One region of the Paenibacillus sp. TAF43_2 genome, then DNA from elsewhere that is predicted to be linked to it. Evidence: riboswitches for the same ligand, from Rfam matches in the RefSeq annotation. Region 1 holds a riboswitch; the other holds the start of a gene.
What was found. Region 1 has a riboswitch for ZMP and ZTP ahead of AB4Z17_RS07015 (bifunctional 5,10-methylenetetrahydrofolate dehydrogenase/5,10-methenyltetrahydrofolate cyclohydrolase). Riboswitches for the same ligand answer to the same signal wherever they lie in the genome.
Positions count from the first base shown of each region.

Region 2: linked by a shared signal. The riboswitch ahead of AB4Z17_RS10735 (IMP cyclohydrolase) and the one ahead of AB4Z17_RS07015 (bifunctional 5,10-methylenetetrahydrofolate dehydrogenase/5,10-methenyltetrahydrofolate cyclohydrolase) in region 1 are both predicted to bind ZMP and ZTP.

Region 1 covers NZ_JBFRDK010000021.1:12,665-18,681, forward strand. The annotation lists gene AB4Z17_RS07005 (5'-nucleotidase C-terminal domain-containing protein) at 1-2,353, shown strand, start outside; gene AB4Z17_RS07010 (sugar-binding transcriptional regulator) at 2,525-3,481, shown strand; gene AB4Z17_RS07015 (bifunctional 5,10-methylenetetrahydrofolate dehydrogenase/5,10-methenyltetrahydrofolate cyclohydrolase) at 3,559-4,404, opposite strand; ZMP/ZTP riboswitch at 4,470-4,548, opposite strand; gene AB4Z17_RS07020 (ABC transporter ATP-binding protein) at 4,731-6,017, shown strand, end outside.
Region 2 covers NZ_JBFRDK010000037.1:13,736-19,752, reverse strand. The annotation lists gene AB4Z17_RS10745 (DEAD/DEAH box helicase) at 1-670, shown strand, start outside; gene AB4Z17_RS10740 (S-layer homology domain-containing protein) at 780-2,021, shown strand; ZMP/ZTP riboswitch at 2,218-2,297, shown strand; gene AB4Z17_RS10735 (IMP cyclohydrolase) at 2,357-3,070, shown strand; gene AB4Z17_RS10730 (hypothetical protein) at 3,325-4,056, shown strand; gene AB4Z17_RS10725 (S-layer homology domain-containing protein) at 4,219-6,017, shown strand, end outside.

The sequences.
Region 1 (6,017 bases):
CGTTGACTACGAGGTGTTTATCGAATACCTTACGAAAATAGGCACTATCAATATGGGGTTAGAAGGCCGTATTACAGATCTAAAAGGCGAGCCGCTTCCAGGTGACAACGATCCATTTAAGCTAACGATTATGCATGTGAACGACACGCATGCTCACCTTGATTCGATTGCAAAACGTTTTACAGCGATTAAGGAAATTCGTGCAGAAGTAAAAGACTCTATCTTGCTAGATGCAGGTGATGTGTTCTCAGGAACGCTGTATTTCAACAAATATCTTGGTCAAGCGGACTTGGCGTTTATGAATAAGTTTGGTTATGACGCGATGGTATTCGGAAACCACGAATTCGATAAAGGTCCATCCGTACTTGCTGATTTTATTAAAAAAGCGGAGTTCCCGTTTGTAAGCTCAAATATCGACTTCAGCAAGGAACCTGCAATGAACGGACTTGTGTCTGAGCAGGCAATCGGTAAACCAGCTGCGAAAGGTAAAATTTATGACGCGATCATATTGGATGAAGGCGGGCAAAAGATCGGCGTATTCGGCTTAACAACGGAGGACACAAAATTCCTTGCATCGCCAGGAGATAATATTGTATTCGAGGATTATATTAAGAAAGCTGAAGAAACGGTCAAAATGCTCGAAAAAGAAGGCATCAATAAGATTGTGGCATTGACGCATCTAGGAAATGAATTTGATAAAGTATTGGCTGAGAAGGTTACGGGCATCGACGTTATCGTCGGTGGACATAGCCACACGAAGGTTGACGCACCGCTTGTATATCATGCTACGGGAGAACCGACACTCGTTGTACAGGCAGAACAATATGGCAATTATTTGGGCCGTTTGGACCTCGAATTCAATAACAAAGGGATATTGACCGCATGGAATGGCAAGCTGCTTACAGTTAGCGGTTATGCAGCGGACCCGGAAGCTGTTGAAATGTTGAAGCCATACAGTGCGGGTGTTGCCGATATTCAGAAGCAAGTCATCGGTAAAACAAATGTGTTCCTGGATGGTGATCGTAATTCTGTACGGTCAAAAGAAACCAACTTAGGAAACTTGATCACAGACGGTATGGTCTCCAAAGTAAAAAGCTTCGTAAACAGCAACGAGGCATTAAAGCAATTGGATGTAAAAGGTTATGTTGGCATTCAGAATGGCGGAGGTATTCGCGAATCAATTAAGAAAACCGCTGAGGGTAAAGTAGATGGAGACATCTCGATGGGCGAATTGCTTACGGTGATGCCTTTCGGAAACAACCTTACGGCGCTTCGTATGACAGGCCAAGAAATTATTGCTGCGCTTGAGAACGGTGTAAGTGGAATCAAAACCGGAGAAGGCCGCTTCCCGCAAGTATCGGGCATGCGCTTCTACTACGATTCTAATAAGAACCCTGAAATATTGGATGCAGACGGAAAGCTTAAGCAGGCTGGCGAACGCATTACGAAGGTTGAAATCAAAAACGCAGACGGCAGCTACAGCGCAATTGATTTGAATGCTTATTATTTTGTAGCAACAAACTCATTTATGGCTAATGGCGGCGATTTCTATCGCTCGATGAAGCAAGCCAAAGATGCTGGACGTCAGCACGAAATGAACATTGTTGACTACGAGGTATTCTTGGAGTATATCAATCAACTAGGTACGATTAATGCAACGACAGAAGGACGCATTGTTGATGTGAATGTTGTAGTTCCGACACCTACTCCAACACCAACAACACCGCCGGTGACAACACCGACGCCGACACCAACGCCAACACCGACGACACCGCCGGTGACGACACCAACGCCGACACCATCCATCACATTTAGTGATGTACGCGGCCACTGGGCGGCAGATGCTATTGCGAAGGCAGTGGAAATTGGGTTTGTTAATGGGTATGGAGACGGCACGTTCCACCCTGGAGACACAGCAACAAGAGCACAATTTATTACAATGGTAGGCAGGGCGCTGAAGCTTGAATCGTCGACAAGCAAGCTGGACTTTGCAGATGCAGATAAAGTTCCTGCATGGGCACGCTCCTTCTTTGCACAGCTTATTGAAGATAAGGTCATTGCAGGCTACGAGGATAATACGCTTCGACCATCAAGTGAATTAACAAGAACGGAAATGACCGTAATTCTTGTTCGCGCACTAGGCATTAAAGTTGATCCGAAGGCGAAGCCGACGTTTGCTGATTTGAGTGACATCCCTGTATGGGCACGTCCTTATATCGCTGCGGCACAAGCCGAAGGACTAGTAGCAGGCATGGGCGGCAATAAATTTGCACCTAAGAAAAATGCAACAAGAGCAGATGTGGTTACACTGATTTTGTCCGCACTAGAGTATGAAGGAAGAAACGGAATTTAATTAAGCAAAAGCGTCCCATTCCACTTGTTAAGAGTGGGGTGGGACGTTTTTTTTAGTAAGATTTGTTGTTTTCATACAAAGAAGGCGACACTTCATTTGAAACCTATGTTAAATTAGAGGGAGTAGATACCGTTTGCATTTCTAGACATAAATAGAAAGAGTGAAACTTGGATGGCTGATGATCGACTGGATGATAAGCTTAGCAAAATGATTGATGTAGCAAGGCTGTATTATGAACTGGATTATAATCAGGAAGAAATCGCCCAGAAGCTGGGGGTATCGCGCCCTACGATATCAAGATTTTTACAGCAGGCGAAGGATGAGGGGTACGTTCAAATAAAAATCGTACACCCGAACGAAAACAATTTTGTTCTGGCGAATCGTTTGGAAGCGAAGTTTGGGCTGAAAAAAGCGGTTATCGTTTCTGTGCCGCAGTATGAGGACAGCATCGTAAAAAGGTATATTGGCGAAGCGGCAGCGAACTATTTATACGATACGGTAAAAGATGGCGATATCATTGCGACAACGTGGGGAACGACGCTCTTTCAAATGGCTTCTCAGCTTAAGGATAAGCCGGTTCGCGACGTTAAGGTCGTGCAGCTCAACGGCGGGGTTAGCCATTCAGAGACCAATACATACGCTTATGAAATTGTTCATTTATTCGGCAAGGCTTTCCATACGATACCTTACTTTATTCCGCTGCCGGCGCTTGTTGACCATGAGGTTGTGAAGCGGACGATTGAATCGGATCGCCATATCCGCAATATTTTGGAGCTAGGGAAGCTCTCTAATATTGCCGTTGTAACCGTGGGAGCCCCTACGGATGATTCTGTATTAATTAGAGCCAATTATTTCACAGATTCCGATCTGGAAATTATTCGCGAGAAGGCAGCTGGCGATATATGCTCACGCTATATCGATATTACAGGCAATATTTGTTCAACACTCATGAACCAGCGCACGATTGGCATCAGTCTCGATGAACTGAAGCGCAAGGATCAGTCAATACTTGTGGCAGGCGGAGCGAAGAAGGTAGATGGCATTTATGGCGCGCTGCGCGGCGGCTACACGAATGTACTCATTACCGATCAGTTTACAGCGAGGTATCTATTAGAACGGGATGTGTAGACGTCCTATAGAACGAACGAGGGGATCTTAGCTGCAAGGCAGCTAATAAGATCCCCTCGTTTTTCTTCCTATCTCTCTTAATGAAGTGCAAATCGCTCAGCGGAGTCAACCGTATGCTTCAGAAGCGTGGCGATCGTAACAGGACCTACGCCTGCTGGCACAGGAGTGATCGCACTTGCTTTTGCTAGGCATGCCTCGTAGTCAACGTCCCCAATATTCCCTTTATTGTACCCTGCATCAAGTACTACAGCGCCATCGCGAATCCATTCGCCTTGAATGAAGCTTGGTTTGCCTACTGCAGCAACGACGATATCGGCAAGACGCAATAGCTCCGCTAAATTTTCCGTTTTGGAATGACAGGTTGTTACGGTTGCATTGCGGTTCAGCAGCATCTGAGAAACGGGTTTGCCTAGAATCGGGCTTCGTCCAACGACGACGGCATGTTTGCCTTCAACCTTGATGTTATAGTAATCAAGAATAGCCATAATAGCAGCAGGGGTACATGACGGATACTGGGCATAACCAAATGCATTTTGAGCAAAACCTAGCGCGGTTACACCATCAACATCCTTATGGATACTAATCGCTTCAAAGGCAGCACGCTCATCAATTTGATGCGGTACGGGGTGCTGCAAGAGGATGCCGTGAATAAGCGGGTCAGCATTAAGCTGCAAAATAACGTCAATCAAATCATCCGTTGAAATGCTTTTGTTCAAATGAATACGTTTGGAATCAATGCCAAGCCGCTTGCATGCATTGCCTTTCATTCGAACATAGGTTTCAGACGCAGGGTCATCGCCCACCAGTATCGTCGCTAAGCATGGAATGATTCCCCGCTTGCTTAGAGCCTCCACTCTTGCTTTCAGCTGCTCTTTGATTGCATCGGCCACAATGGCTCCATCCAAAATCAGTTTCTCCGTCATCTTCTACCTCAGCCCCTTATAAATAGATGTTAAAAAAACATAAAAAGGCAAGGGGTATGTCCCCTTACCTTTGCCCAGGCGTACGGCTAATGATCTGTGCGCTTCCTCATGGCTATCCATGTTCCGCCAGTTACGCACAGCTTTTTATTGGTATTTTGATTTTAACAGGTGGAAAGTTCAAAAGCGAGCCATCAACGTTATTTTATGATTATTTAGGTGTAGAAACAAGAGAATGGGTGCTATAATTACTATACCAAGAGGGAGCGGGTCGCGCTGCCCTCTTTATTTGCAGTTTGCGCAAAATGATGGGAGATTGAGGTGGTTAGTTGTTAAAGCTCACTAGATTTTTGAGGAAATATTGGCTGAGCGCTGTGCTGGCACCGTTGTTTATGCTGCTAGAGGTGTTCATGGATTTGCTGCAGCCGCGGTTCATGGCGAGCATTGTGAATGAGGGCATTATAGCAGGTGATCTCACAGCAATCGCGAGCACCGCTCCCAAAATGCTGATCGCCGCATTAATCGGTCTAATAGCAGGTGTCGGCTGTACGGTGTTCTCGACGATAGCGTCGCAAAACTTTGGGGCTGATCTGAGGCAGGAGCTGTTTCAAAAAATCCAGTCGCTGTCGCTTCGATCGCTTGACCGTTTTGGTTCAGGCTCGATCGTGACGAGACTGACGGGCGATGTCACACAAATTCAGAACTTAGTATTGCTGCTGCTTCGCGTATTTGCACGAAGTTCATTCATTATTATCGGCAGTCTGGTCATGGCTTTTGTAATAAGCCCGCGCCTATCTATTATTTTGCTCGCAATGATACCCTTATTAGCTCTCTTCCTCATCATTACAACTCGGATTACCGTTCCTTTGTTTTCAATGATGCAGCACCGGCTCGATCAAGTGAATACCGTTATGCAAGAAAATTTGTCCGGTATCCGTGTTGTGAAAGCATTTGTACGGTCCGATTACGAGGAAGAACGTTTTAATGAAACAAACTCAAATCTACTGCATGCCAGTCTAAAAGCAGCTAAGATCGTTGCGCTTAATACGCCGCTTGTGTCGATCATTCTTAATTTTAGCATTGTAGCTGCATTATGGTATGGGGGAATGCTTTCTGAGCACGGGGCGCTGTCAGTGGGCAGTCTCGCCGCCTTTTTAACTTATATTACACAGCTTCTCTTTTCTACTCTAGGACTTGGAAATCAATTGATTGCAATCTCTCGGGCCAAGGCTTCTGCTGACCGAATTAACGAGATATTGGAGGTGCCGGCAGATAAATGGACAGCTGAACGAAAAGCTAACGAGCAGTCCAAGAAAATACAGGCTGGCAGAATTACGTTTGACCATGTGAGCTTCAGCTATGAAGGCTCGGAGAAAAATATACTTCACGACATAGATCTGGATATAGAGCCGGGCGAGACGATTGGGATCGTAGGGGTGAACGGCTCAGGAAAATCAACGCTGGTCAGCCTCATTCCAAGGTTTTATGAAGCGACAGAGGGGATGATTCGCATTGATTCCCATCCAATTAACGAGATCGCTTCTGCAGAGCTGCATAGCCATATCGGTATGGTGCTTCAGCAGGCGCATCTGTTCAGTGGAACCATTCGTGACAAT
Region 2 (6,017 bases), on a different contig from region 1:
TGATACCGACAACATTTCCAACTGGGAATCGAAACTAAGCTATGAAGGCTTTACTGTTGAGGCTTTGTATGGGGATGCGGATAAACAGCGCCGTGCAGCAACATTGACACGTTTTCGCGAGGGTCGCTGCCAGCTGCTGCTAGCGACGGATGTTGCGGCTAGAGGCCTTGATATTGAAGGTCTGCCGCTCGTCATTCAGCTTGATCCTGCATCGGATGCGGATCACTATGTGCATCGTGCAGGACGCACGGGCCGTATGGGACGTCCTGGTACAGTCGTTTCCATTGTTACGCCGCAGGAGCTGTTTATTATGGAGAAATTCCGCAAGCAGCTGGGCATCGAATTGACAGAACGGACAATGTTCAGAGGAAAGCTTCTTAGCGAGGAAGAGCTGCGAGAAGCAACAAAACCGTTTGCGGCTCGTCATGAAGCAAAGCTTGCAGATCGCTCAGAAGCGTTGCAAACGAAGCGAGCTGCAGAGAATAAAAGTGCAGCTGCTGCTCCGAAACAAACGAAGCTTGTAGAGACGAAAGCAGTAACTGCTCCGCCGAAACCAAAGCCAGCAGCGAAGCCTGCTCCTAAGAAAGTGGAGCGAAAGCGCGAAGGTAAAAACAAAGGTGCTCCTAAGTGGCTGAAAGCTAAACGCGAGGCCGATAAGGAACAATCATAAAAATTTATTTTGAAAGCCACCCTCTTAAATCGATCTGCCTCTCCCGAAACGTATGGGCGAAGGTAAAAAATGCGGCAAAACCCGCAATCGAAAAAGGAGTGTGGCTTTCTTGATAAAACAAACAATGTGGAAAAAGACAGCAATTTCTTCGCTTGCGCTGCTGATGCTTGCAGGCGGTGCAACGTCAGCTTTTGCAGATGGCGGTAAAGGCAAAGGGCATGATGGCGATCGTAATGATGATAAAGGCCGTCATGAGGACAAGGATGACAAGTATGACAAGGACGATAAACATAAAGTAACATGGCAATTCCAAGATGAGGACGATCTGAAGTGGGCTATGGAATACATTATGCGGTTAGCGTCAAAGGGCGTATTTACTGGCTACGAGGATGGTACATTTAAGCCTAATCAGAAAATCAACCGTATTGAAACGTTGACTGCTGCTGTCAGATTGATGGGTCTTCGCTCACAAGCGGAATCAGCAGATAAAATGAAAACGGATTTGCAATTTAATGACGGGGATAAAATCGCAAAAAAATACCCTTGGGCTGTTGGTTACGTTGCAGTAGCGCTGGAGAACGATCTATTCTCTGAGACTGAATCGGAAGTGAAACCGGAAGCAAACGCGACAAGGCTATGGTCTACGATTCTTCTCGTAAAAGCGCTTAAACTGGAAGACGAAGCGAAGGCGCTCAATAATACAAAGCTTGACTTTAAGGATGCAAAAGAGATCCCTGCTGGATCAGTAGGTTATGTAGCTCTTGCTTTGAAGAAAGGCATTATTACCGGCTACAATGATAAGAATGGAAAAACGTTCCGTCCTAATCAACCAGTAACCCGTGCAGAGCTGGCAGCGCTTCTCGATCGTACAGATACGGAAATGCCTAATCATGATGCACAAGCCATTATAGGCAAGCTAAAAGCAGCTCCTGCTGATGGCAAGCTGACGGTTGTTAAAGGAGATAACACGGAGGTTTCACTAGCATTAGATTCGAATGTGTTTATTTTCAGAGATGATAAAAAATCGCCAGTGAGCTCACTCCGAGCAGGTGATGAGGTACTCGTTCGTACGTATCTCAATCGTATCGTATTTATTGAAGTAACGAAGTCGGCTCCTGTTAGTACAGCTTTCTCGGAGAACGGAATTATTAATACATTAACGTTCAACAATCAGGCGAAATTGACGACGGTTTCTCTCATTACTCGATATGAAAACTCACAGGCAGTTGTCACTACATTCAGCATTGATCCAAGCGTAGTCATTACAGGTGACTCCTCGCAGCTGAAGGCTGGTCAATATGTACAAGTAAAAGGCGACAATGGCACAGTTAAATCAATTGAAGTGAAATAAGGTTTAAATAAGAGAAGGGCTGTCCTGAAAGTAGGTTTTTCTACTTTTGGAACAGCCCTTTTTCCATTGTTCAGCAATCAAAATAATAGCTTGCGAATCCAGCAGCGCTTAGTTTTCTGCATAATAAGCACGAAACAGTTCGTTAGAAATAGAGCTTGATTTCAATTGCGATATCGAACTATAATAAATGTAAATTTCAGGTAGGTGCAACTGGCGTAAACGTGGATGACCACGAGGGAGCACCTATTTCATATGTCGTGCGCCTGGGCAAAGTATTTGATCGATGATCAAATGCTTTTTTTATTTTCAGATAAAATAAAAAGGTTGAGGTGAGTATGTTGCAGTCCTATGAAGATCAGTTATTTAATAATCCGTATCCTGGTAGAACAATAATCGTGGGGATGAGCCCGTCAGGAAAACATTTTGTTCAAGRGTATTGGATAATGGGCAGAAGCGCGAACAGTCGCAACCGAATCTTTGAGCGCAATGAGCAGTTTGTAAGAAACATAGCATATGATGCGGCAAAAATGGAAGACCCTTCATTGATTATTTATGATCCGATAAAGAGTATGAATGGGATGCATATCATTTCCAATGGAGATCAGACTGAAACCATCTATGAAGCTTATGGCAAAAGTGCAACGTTTGAAGATGCATTAAAAAGCAGAAAGTTTGAACCGGATGCTCCCCATTATACACCGCGTATTTCCGGTATTATTGATACTGAATCAGCTTTGTACAGCTTGTCCATTTTGAAAACAAGGCAAAACGATCCGTCATTTTGCATCCGTCATTTCTTTCATTACGACTCTTTTACAAAAGGGATAGGTCATTGCATTCACACTTATAAAGGTGAAGAAAATGGTATTTTGAGATCTTTTGAAGGTGAACCGCTGGAGGTTCCTTTATTTGATTCAATGGATGAAACGGCTCAATTTTACTGGAGCAGCATAAACGCAGATCATAAAATTTCATTGCTTGTGAAGTTTATTCATACCGATGATCGTAAGGTGGAATTTAAAATAATAAATAAAAATCAGACGTTTTAGTGTCTCTATAATTAATTCCGACAAAAACGATGGGAAAAATTTAAATAATCGTTGACAGGGTCGTTTTTGAGGAATAATATAGGAATATATTCAAAGTGAGTTAAAAAACCATTTTGTAGGATGACAAAAGAAGATAATCTACTGGACCACCAGAGATTCAATAGGAGCGCAGTTCTGCGCCTTGTTGGGTCTCCTTTTTTTATCCAAAAAAACAAAAAAGCTCAAAGAGCGAAGCGAAAGGGATGTTTACAATCATGAAAAAACTAACACTAACATTAATTTCTGCAACAGTAGCCTTCTCAGCCCTAACCTATGTTGTCGTATCTGCCAAACAGGCACAAGGTGCGCCTGCAGTGAAGGACAACGCTGCAATTGTTACCGAAGCAAAGGAAGAGAATCAATCCAAAATCATTACCGTTTCTGACACAGAGAAAAAATCAGAAGTAAACACAGCTGCAGCAGAAGGCGAAAAACAACCGCAAGCAAAAACGGCGGACACGATAGAGGCTAATAAACCTGAAGCAGAAAAAGCAGATGCGAAACAAGAAGATAAATCCAAAGTTACTCTTGCTGTAGATAAGAAGGAAGAGGCGCCTGCAGCTAAAGCGGCAGCAGCAAAGGAGGAGCCTGCGGCTAAAGCAAATACATCGGTTGAAAAAACAGCGACTCAGCCGAAAGAGACTGCCCAGCCTAAAGCAGCAACGACGGTGAAAGAAGAAAGCCAGCCTAAAGCTGCAGCCGTTGTAAAAGAAGAGCCAAAAGCAGCAGCACCTGCTGCGAAAGAAGAAACACAATCGAAACCAGCAGAGCCAGCTGCAAAAGAAGAAAAGAAGCCATCTAAATCGGTCTCATTTGTGAAAAAAGATACGGTACAGCCGAAAGCACCATCATCCTCAGAGGCTCCTTCTTCCTCCTCTTCATCATCATCTTCGTCTTCCGAAGGTCAACAGCCAGCACCATCGACGACGGAAGAAGAAATCTGCTAGAAACAAGAAATACGTATTCATGAGTTATGAAATGGGGTGGCCATAAGAGGCAGATCAGCCTCTTATGACCGGCTCCCTGCACGAAATCTTGAAGCGACTAGTGGAGAATACATATTTCACACTTGGCACATCGACAAAATTTGATGAAAACGAGGAATGAACATGAAATTACAATTTAATACATCCAAAAGATGGTTAGCTCTTATATTGGCTGCATTATTAATTTTGCCAGCTGCCAATATCGTTAATGCCAATCCAGCTTCGGAAACTCTAGTAAATAGCGGCGCCAGCCATTATAACTATTTTAATAATGTGTATGATCATTTGGATGATGAGAACCATATTCTTCAAACGGTAACGTATGAAGATATTATTAATCTCTTTGACAGCGAAGGCACATATGTTGTGTTGTTTGGCGGAGCTTGGAGCGATAAAACACAAGCGAATATTGGCTTTATTAATCAGGTGGCAAAGCAATATGGTGTAAAAACCATCTATAACTTTGATACAAGGTTAGATGGCAAATCACTAGAGATTGCTGAAACGCAAACGAAAGAAATCAAAGTTGGCAACAACACTTTTGATTTTGCAGAAGCGTATGTCGAGCTGGTCAAAAAATATTTAACGAACCTCGATGAAGTACTTCCAGCAGGAGATATCGTTAGTTATACGAAAAAAGACAGCAAGGGCGCAGTAATTTCAGAAGGCTCAGCGAAAAAAATTGAAGCACCATTCCTGTTTGTGTATAACAAAAAGAAAATTGTTTCCTCTTTGGCTTCAACAAATGTGTGGAGCGATTACTTAACTAATGGCGTTTTGGACGCGAGCAAAGTAGATGCTTACAAAGCAAAAGTGAGTCAAGTATTTGAAGGAATCACTTCATTTGATACGATTAACCGTTCGAATTCTATCAAAGCAGCTTTCAATAGAAACGGATCAATCATTAACAAAAAAGAAACGGTTATTTTTGACGAATCGGACGGAGAGCTCGTATTTGAACATGTAACCTATCACCAATTGACGAAGATTCTCGAGAGCGAAGGGAATTATACGATCTTGTTCGGCGGCTCTTGGTGCCCGAATACACAAGCAGCCATTAAGTTTGTTAACGAATATGCGAAAAAAAATAACATTGATAAAGTTTATTTTTGGGACACCAAGCTGGATTCGGGAATTTCGATCCTGGATCTTTATAAAGACCCGAACGCTGACCCCCATAACGGAACATTCTTTCAAACAAGAGATACGAATCATCCTTACGCCAATCTGTATGTAGATTTGATTAACAAATATTTGCCTGATATTAAAACACAATACGTAAAAACAAAAGACAATGTAAAGTATACGAATGAGAACGGCGTTGAAGTAATCGCAAGCAAAGCGCAAGTTCCATACCTCTTTCAATATAACAAAGACAACAAGGATGTTGATGGCAACAGAGCTCCAATTCTTGGGCATATTGAATTGATGTATTCTTGGACCAATATTCAACCTGATTATGTAAGCAGCGGCGGACTTGGTGTGAATTACAAAAATTATACAAATGCTTTGAACAGCCTATTTGCAAGAGTTGAGGCCAAACCTACAGGGCTGACAGCGGTTAAACCAACCTCATCCGATGAAAATGATGGTCAAATTACAGGAACGAAAGGCAAAGCGCTTGAATACAAGCTTGAAAATGAAACGGATTACAAGGCTGTAACTGGTGATGCAATAACTAACTTAGTGCCAGGTACTTACAATGTTAGATATGCATCCAAGCTTGGATACAATGGTCCTCATACAGCAGGAATTCCCGCAGCTGTTTCGTACAAAGCGGGCGAAGCTGTAAACGTAGTGGTGCCATCCTTTATTCAAGACCAAGCTGCACCAACAGGGCTGGCAGGTGTTGCACCAACGACATCAGCTAACAATGACGGTAAAATTACTGGAACGACGACAGCGCTTGAATACAAGCTGTC